One region of the Streptomyces sp. NPDC059994 genome, then DNA from elsewhere that is predicted to be linked to it. Evidence: predicted binding sites of a transcription regulator. Region 1 holds the regulator's gene; the other holds the start of a gene.
The links. Region 1 encodes HrcA, which represses chaperone genes, less so after heat shock. Its sites were predicted from a motif close to TTNGCACTCNGNNNNNCNGAGTGCNAA; they were not measured.
Positions count from the first base shown of each region.

Region 2: a site for HrcA is predicted at 2,480-2,506, ahead of groL (chaperonin GroEL). Genes of this name have one in related genera too.

Region 1 is NZ_JBHWUR010000180.1:4-4,420, reverse strand. It holds gene ACFWA7_RS38885 (DUF3097 domain-containing protein) at 404-1,228, opposite strand; gene ACFWA7_RS38880 (MBL fold metallo-hydrolase) at 1,276-1,998, opposite strand; gene hrcA (heat-inducible transcriptional repressor HrcA) at 2,189-3,205, shown strand; gene dnaJ (molecular chaperone DnaJ) at 3,206-4,342, shown strand.
Region 2 is NZ_JBHWUR010000055.1:4,792-9,208, reverse strand. It holds SAM riboswitch class I at 1-9, shown strand, start outside; gene thrC (threonine synthase) at 27-1,340, shown strand; gene ACFWA7_RS24610 (MoaD/ThiS family protein) at 1,410-1,685, shown strand; gene ACFWA7_RS24605 (cold-shock protein) at 2,136-2,339, shown strand; gene groL (chaperonin GroEL) at 2,669-4,291, shown strand; gene ACFWA7_RS24595 (hypothetical protein) at 4,395-4,417, opposite strand, start outside.

The sequences.
Region 1 (4,417 bases):
CGGGTTCGTGGGGGCTGATCGCCCAGTTCCCCGCGCCTCTGAAGCCCCGGGACCCCTGTTTCCCTGCGGGCTCACGGGGGCTGGTCGCCCAGTTCCCAGCGCCCCTGAAGGCAGGCAGAAGGGGGCGCGGCCACGTTCCGGCCCTCCGGTGTTCGAGGAGCGGGGGGCAGGGAGCGAAGCTCCCTCCCTTCAGGGGCGCGGGGAACTGCGCGACCAGCCACAGACGACCCGCAGACGAATGGGGTCCCGGGGCGGAGCCCCCGGCAGCCCAGCCCACCCACCCCCGTGCCGGGGTCCGGAGCGGAGCCCCGAAGCAGGGGGCAGGGGCGCAGCCCCGCCGGGGGTCCGGGGGGGGGCTAGCCCCCGGGAGAGCCGCCTCAGCCCACCCCCACCCCCGGAGGGTTTAGGGAAGGGGCGGGGTGGGGGCCGGATCCGTGACGAAGTCGATCAGCTCCTCCACCCGGCCGAGCAGCTCCGGCTCCAGGTCCCGGTAGGAGCGGACCCCCGACAGGATCCGCTGCCACGCCGCCCCCGTGTTGGGGGGCCAGCCCAGCGCCCGGCACACCCCCGTCTTCCAGTCCTCCCCCCGCGGTACGACCGGCCACGACCCGATCCCCACCGACGCCGGCTTCACCGCCTCCCACACGTCGATGTACGGGTGCCCGGCCACCAGCACGTGCTCGCCCGTGACCGCCGCCGCGATCCGGGACTCCTTGGAGCCGGGGACCAGGTGGTCGACCAGGACGCCCAGGCGCGCGTCGGGGCCGGGGGCGAAGTCCGCGACGATGGCGGGGAGGTCGTCGATGCCCGAGAGGTACTCGACGACCACGCCCTCGATCCGGAGGTCGTCGCCCCAGACCCGTTCCACCAGTTCCGCGTCGTGGCGGCCCTCCACGTAGATGCGCCCGGCGCGTGCGACCCGCGCCCGCGCCCCGGGCACCGCCACGGAGCCGGAGGCGGTGCGCGCCGGGCGTGAGGGGGAGGGTGCCGGCGGGCGTACCAGCGTGATCACCTTGCCCTCCAGCAGGAACCCCCGGGCCTCCATCGGGAACACGCGCTGCTTGCCGAAGCGGTCCTCCAGCGTCACCGTTCCCGCCTCACAGCGGAGCACCGCCCCGCAGAACCCGGTCGCCACCTCCTCGACGACCAGGTCGAGCTCGGCGGGCACCTCGGGGGCCGGGGTCCCCTTCTTCCAGGGCGGAGTCAGGTCCGGGCTGTAGCTGCGCATTCGGATGAGAATACGGGCGGATCATGTGGCCATATGGGTGTACGCCGCTACGACACGCCGAATTCCGCCGCGAGCCGGGTCCGCTGCGCCCGTACGAACGCCGCGTCCACCACCGCCCCGTGCCCCGGCACGTACACCGCGTCCTCGCCGCCCAGGTCGAGCAGCCGGTCCAGCGCTGCGGGCCAGCGGGTGCGGACCGCGTCCGGGCCCGCCTGCGGTTCGCCGGACTCCTCGACCAGGTCGCCGCAGAAGACGATCTCGGGCGACCCCGGCGAGGCCGGGACCAGTACGGCCAGGTCGTGACCGGTGTGGCCCGGGCCCACGTTCGCCAGCAGCACCTGCCGCCCGCCCAGCTCCAGCGTCCACTCGCCCGCCACGAAGTGGTGCGGGCGCACCAGCAGGTCCGCCGCCTCGGCGGCCTGCGCGGCCGGCACCCCGTGCGCGACGGCGTCGGTCCGCAGGGCGTCGCCGTCGAGCACGCGGTCGATGCCCACCGCCCCGTACACCTCGGCCCCCGAGAACGCGGCCGTGCCGAGCACGTGGTCGAAGTGCGGATGGCTGAGTGCGATGTGCGTCACCCGGCGCCCGAGCAGCGCCTGTGCCTGGGCGCGCAGCTCGGCGCCCTCGCGCAGGGTCGACCCCGTGTCGTACAGCAGGACCGCGTCGGCGCCGACGACCAGCCCGGCCGTCGCGTCCCACCCCGGAAGCCGGCGGCGGCCCACGCCGTCGCCGAAGCGTTCCCAGCCGAACTCTTCCCATCTGACGTCCATGACGTGACGCTATCCCGGGCGGTCGGGGACGGCGTCCGAGCGCGCCGCTCCACCGCGCCGCGAGCGTCACGGGCGGCCGCCCTTGCTAGGGGTGTACCGGTCGGCCGTACACTGGCCGGGGGGTTGCTGGCACTCGAACGCACAGAGTGCCAGGCAGAGCGCCTAGGGACGACAGCTGGAGGTGTGCGCGGTGCTCAGTGAACGCAGACTTGAGGTCCTGCGCGCCATCGTCCAGGACTATGTCGGGACCGAGGAGCCGGTGGGCTCGAAGGCCCTGACCGAGCGGCACGCGCTGGGGGTCTCCCCGGCGACCGTGCGCAACGACATGGCCGTGCTGGAGGAGGAGGGCTTCATCGCCCAGCCTCACACCAGCGCGGGGCGCATTCCCACCGACAAGGGCTACCGGCTGTTCGTCGACCGGCTCGCGGGCGTCAAGCCGATGTCGTCGCCGGAGCGGCGGGCCATCCAGAACTTCCTGGACGGGGCCGTCGACCTCGACGACGTGGTGGCGCGGACCGTGCGGCTGCTCGCGCAGCTGACGCGGCAGGTCGCCGTCGTGCAGTACCCGTCGCTGACACGGTCCACCGTGCGGCACGTGGAGCTGCTGTCACTGGCCCCGGCCAGACTGATGCTGGTGCTCATCACGGACACCGGGCGGGTCGAGCAGCGGCTGGTCGACTGCCCGGCGCCGTTCGGCGAGACCTCGCTGGCGGACCTGCGGGCCCGGCTCAACAGCCGGGTGGTGGGGCGCCGCTTCGCGGACGTCCCGCAGCTGGTGCAGGACCTGCCGGACTCCTTCGAGCCGGAGGACCGAGGAACCGTTTCGACGGTCCTCTCCACCCTGCTCGAAACCCTGGTCGAGGAGACCGAGGAGCGGCTGATGATCGGCGGCACCGCCAATCTCACCCGCTTCGGACACGACTTCCCTCTGACCATCAGGCCGGTGCTGGAGGCGCTGGAGGAGCAAGTGGTGCTCCTCAAGCTGCTCGGCGAGGCCAAGGAATCGGGCGTGACCGTACGAATCGGGCATGAGAACGCCCATGAAGGGCTGAACTCCACGTCCGTGGTCTCGGTCGGCTACGGTTCGGGCGGCGAAGCCGTCGCAAAACTCGGCGTGGTCGGACCGACCCGCATGGATTACCCCGGAACGATGGGAGCGGTACGCGCAGTGGCACGTTACGTCGGACAGATCCTGGCGGAGTCGTAAGTGGCCACGGACTACTACGCCGTACTGGGCGTACGCCGCGACGCATCGCAGGACGAGATCAAGAAGGCGTTCCGGCGCCTGGCGCGTGAACTCCACCCGGATGTGAATCCGGACCCGAAGACGCAGGAGCGCTTCAAGGAGATCAACGCCGCCTACGAGGTCCTCTCGGACCCGCAGAAGAAGCAGGTCTACGACCTCGGCGGCGACCCCCTGTCGTCCTCCGGCGGCGGTGGCGCCGGAGGCTTCGGCGCGGGCGGCTTCGGGAACTTCTCGGACATCATGGACGCGTTCTTCGGCAACGCGGCACAGCGCGGCCCGCGCTCGCGCACCCGCCGCGGCCAGGACGCCATGATCCGGCTGGAGATCGACCTCAACGAGGCGGCCTTCGGTACGACCAAGGAGATCCAGGTCGACACCGCGGTGGTGTGTACGACCTGCAGCGGCGAGGGCGCGGCCCCCGGCACCTCGGCGCAGACGTGTGACATGTGCCGCGGCCGCGGCGAGGTCTCCCAGGTGACCCGCTCCTTCCTCGGCCAGGTCATGACCTCCCGCCCCTGCCCTCAGTGCCAGGGCTTCGGGACCGTCGTGCCCACCCCGTGCCCGGAGTGCGCCGGCGACGGCCGCATCCGCTCGCGCCGCACGCTCACGGTCAAGATCCCGGCCGGTGTCGACAACGGCACCCGCATCCAGCTCGCGGGCGAGGGCGAGGTCGGCCCCGGCGGCGGCCCCGCCGGTGATCTGTACGTGGAGATCCACGAGCTCAACCACGACGTCTTCCAGCGCCGTGGCGACGATCTGCACTGCACGGTGACCCTCCCCATGACGGCGGCCTCGCTCGGCACCAAGGTGCCGCTCCAGACGCTGGACGGCATGGAGGAGGTGGACATCCGCCCGGGCACCCAGTCGGGCCAGTCCATCCCGCTGCACGGGCGCGGTGTGACGCATCTGCGCGGCGGCGGCCGGGGCGATCTGATCGTCCATGTCGAGGTCACCACCCCGTCCAAGCTGGACCCGCAGCAGGAGGACCTGCTGCGCCAGCTGGCCAAACTGCGCGGCGAGGAGCGGCCGCTCGGCCAGTTCCAGCCGGGGCAGCAGGGGCTGTTCTCCCGCCTGAAGGACGCGTTCAACGGCCGCTGACGGTTTGGCCCGGTCTTTGTGTGCGGGCCGGTGGTGGGCTGAGCGCGCAGTTCCCCGCGCCCCTGGGTAGTCAGG
Region 2 (4,417 bases), on a different contig from region 1:
AGATGAGGAGAAAGGGCCTCGCCATCATGGCTGTGCAGACCGTTGACAACTCCGCCAACACCGCCAACATCGCCAATGCCGCCACCACTGTGAACCTCGGTCCCGCCGTCGCGCTTTCCTGCCGGGAATGCGGCGAGCGGTTCGACCTCGGCCCGATCTTCGCCTGCGCCCTGTGTTTCGGGCCGCTCGAAGTCGCGTACGACCTTCCGACGGGTGACCCCGAGGCGCTGCGCAAGCGTATCGAAGCGGGCCCGGAGAACATCTGGCGCTATGCGCCGCTGCTGCCTGTTCCGGCCAATGTGGCTGAAAAGCCCAACCTGAATCCGGGATTCACCAAGCTCGTCAAGGCCGACAATCTCGCCCGTGAGCTGGGCGTCACCGGCGGTCTCTACGTCAAGGACGACTCCGGCAACCCGACGCACTCCTTCAAGGACCGCGTCGTCGCCATCGCCGTCGAGGCGGCCCGCGCCTTCGGCTTCACCACGCTCTCCTGCTCCTCCACCGGCAACCTCGCGGGCGCGGTCGGCGCGGCCGCCGCCCGGGCGGGCTTCCGCTCCTGCGTGTTCATCCCGCACGACCTGGAGCAGGGCAAGGTCGTCATGGCCGCGGTGTACGGCGGCGAGCTGGTCGGCATCGAGGGCAACTACGACGACGTCAACCGCTTCTGCTCGGAGCTCATCGGGGACCCGCTCGGCGAGGGCTGGGGCTTTGTGAACGTGAACCTGCGCCCGTACTACGGCGAGGGCTCCAAGACGCTCGCGTACGAGATCTGCGAGCAGCTCGGCTGGCGGCTCCCGGACCAGATCGTCATCCCGATCGCCTCCGGCTCCCAGCTCACCAAGATCGACAAGGGCCTCCAGGAGCTGATCAGGCTGGGCCTGGTCGAGGACAAGCCGTACAAGATCTTCGGCGCTCAGGCGGAGGGCTGCTCTCCGGTATCCACCGCCTTCAAGGCGGGCCACGACGTCGTACGGCCGCAGAAGCCGGACACCATCGCCAAGTCGCTGGCCATCGGCAACCCGGCGGACGGCCCGTACGTCCTGGACATCGCCCGGCGCACCGGCGGCGCGGTGGAGGACGTGAACGACGAGCAGGTCGTGGACGCGATCAAGCTGCTCGCCCGGACCGAGGGCATCTTCGCCGAGACGGCGGGCGGCGTGACGGTCGGCGTCACACAGAAGCTCATCGAGAACGGGCTCCTTGACCCGACCCTGACTACTGTCGTCCTCAACACGGGTGACGGCCTCAAGACCCTGGACGCGGTGGCGCCGACCACTGGACCGTCCGCGACCATCCGCCCGAGCCTGGACGCGTTCCGCGACGCCGGCCTGGCCGGCTGACCCCTCCCCCAAGCTCTTAAGGAGCAGGGAGGGACCCCCATCGTCCTGAGAGCACGGAAGGCAGAAGACATGAGCGTCAACGTCCGCATCCCCACCATTCTCCGTACGTACACGGGCGGCAGGTCCGAGGTCGCGGCCGAGGGCGCCACCCTCGCCGAGGTCATCGCCGACCTGGAGAAGAACCACACCGGGATCGCCGCCCGGGTCCTGGACGACCAGGGCAAGCTGCGCCGCTTCGTCAACGTGTACGTCAACGACGACGACGTCCGCTTCGAGCAGGGCCTGGAGACGGCGACGCCGGACGGCGCGGGCGTCTCGATCATTCCGGCCGTCGCCGGAGGCTGACCGTCGAGCACAGTGCCGGCGGCTGCTGAACATAGGCGCGTCACACGCACAGTTACCTGAATTGCCCCCTCCGCAAGCTAAGCGGAGGGGGCAATTCAGTGTGGTTGAGCGCGGTACAGTGGGGAAGTCCCCTTCGTTGCGCGTGCCACGTGCATATGAGAACGCGACGAACCGGCGTCGAGAAGCAGTCAAAGTGTTCGAGCATATTGCTCCTTAAGTGCGCTTTGCCCGGCCCGACTTGCCCCGGAATGCTGAATTTCGCGGCATTCCGCTCTTCACCCCTGCCCGGAATTCTCGTCCGATTGACCTGTTGCAGAGGGCAGTTGGGCAGATACATTCAGCCGCGGTCGACGCGTTCCGGCGCACACCCTCTCCTGTCGGAGGGTGGAGGTCTGACCCGGGTCCGCGAAGTGCGGTCCCGTGCAAGGGCCAGTAATAGGGGAGTTAGGCATGGCTCAGGGCACCGTCAAGTGGTTCAACGCGGAGAAGGGGTACGGCTTCATCGCGGTCGACGGTGGTGCGGATGTTTTCGTCCACTACAGCGCGATCCAGATGGACGGGTACCGCACCCTTGAAGAAGGTCAGCGAGTCGAGTTCGAGATCTCGCAGGGCCAGAAGGGTCCGCAGGCGGACATGGTCAAGCTCGCCGTCTGATCTCGGCGCGATCGGCCACCGACGCACTCACGCACGTGGGGCCCGCATCCTCTGTAAATGGATGCGGGCCCCACGTGCGTGTCCGGGCCCGATGAGCCGGCGCGGAGGTGTCCGGGACCGGGCCGGGAGGGTGGGACGGCCTTGCACTCTCCTGGGTCGAGTGCTAATCATTGGCGTTAGCACTCTCCGAGTGAGAGTGACAGAACCAGGATCGGGTCGGTGAGGTCCGCGAGCCGCGTGGGGTAAGGAACCACAAGGCGCGCAGGCCGTCCGTCGCGGGCGCTTGCTCGATCCGGAGAATCCACCCCTGTCCGGGAGGACCACTTCACATGGCCAAGATCATCGCGTTCGACGAGGAGGCACGGCGCGGTCTCGAGCGCGGGATGAACCAGCTCGCCGACGCCGTCAAGGTCACCCTTGGCCCCAAGGGCCGCAACGTCGTCCTCGAGAAGAAGTGGGGCGCCCCCACGATCACCAACGATGGTGTTTCCATCGCCAAGGAGATCGAGCTCGAGGACCCGTACGAGAAGATCGGCGCCGAGCTGGTCAAGGAAGTCGCCAAGAAGACGGACGACGTCGCCGGTGACGGTACGACCACCGCGACCGTCCTCGCCCAGGCTCTCGTCCGCGAGGGTCTGCGCAACGTGGCCGCCGGCGCCAACCCGATGGCTCTGAAGCGCGGCATCGAGAAGGCCGTCGAGGCCGTCTCCGGTGCGCTGCTGGAGCAGGCGAAGGATGTCGAGACCAAGGAGCAGATCGCTTCGACGGCCTCCATCTCCGCCGCCGACACCCAGATCGGCGAGCTCATCGCCGAGGCGATGGACAAGGTCGGCAAGGAAGGCGTCATCACGGTCGAGGAGTCCCAGACCTTCGGTCTGGAGCTTGAGCTCACCGAGGGCATGCGCTTCGACAAGGGCTACATCTCGGCGTACTTCGCGACCGACATGGAGCGCATGGAAGCCGCGCTCGACGACCCGTACATCCTGATCGTCAACTCGAAGATCGGCTCGGTCAAGGACCTGCTGCCGCTCCTTGAGAAGGTCATGCAGTCGGGCAAGCCGCTCCTGATCATCGCCGAGGACGTCGAGGGCGAGGCCCTCTCGACCCTGGTCGTGAACAAGATCCGTGGCACCTTCAAGTCCGTCGCCGTCAAGGCCCCGGGCTTCGGCGACCGCCGCAAGGCGATGCTGAACGACATCGCCATCCTCACCGGCGGCACGGTCATCTCCGAGGAGGTCGGCCTCAAGCTGGAGAACGCGGGTCTCGACCTGCTGGGCCGCGCCCGCAAGGTCGTCATCACCAAGGACGAGACCACGATCGTGGACGGCTCCGGCGACAGCGAGCAGGTCGCGGGCCGGGTCAACCAGATCCGTGCCGAGATCGAGAACTCGGACTCGGACTACGACCGCGAGAAGCTCCAGGAGCGTCTGGCGAAGCTGGCCGGCGGCGTGGCCGTCATCAAGGCCGGCGCCGCCACCGAGGTGGAGCTCAAGGAGCGCAAGCACCGCATCGAGGACGCCGTTCGCAACGCGAAGGCGGCCGTCGAGGAGGGCATCGTCGCCGGTGGTGGCGTGGCCCTGCTGCAGGCCTCCTCGGTCTTCGAGAAGCTGGACCTGTCGGGTGACGAGGCGACCGGCGCCAACGCCGTGAAGCTCGCCCTGGAGGCCCCGCTCAAGCAGATCGCCGTCAACGGTGGTCTTGAGGGCGGCGTCGTCGTCGAGAAGGTGCGCAACCTTCCGATCGGTCACGGCCTGAACGCCGCGACCGGCGAGTACGTCGACATGATCGCCGAGGGCATCATCGACCCGGCGAAGGTGACGCGCTCCGCGCTGCAGAACGCCGCGTCGATCGCCGCGCTGTTCCTCACCACCGAGGCCGTCATCGCCGACAAGCCGGAGAAGGCCTCTGCGGCCGCTCCGGGCGGCATGCCGGGCGGTGACATGGACTTCTGATCCCCTCAGGGATCGGTGGCTCCATAACGCTGTACGCCGAGGGCGGCACTCCTGTTCGCAGGGGTGCCGCCCTCCGGCGTGTCCGGGGGCGGCCGGGGCGGGGTCAGCAGGTGCCGTCCGTGACCC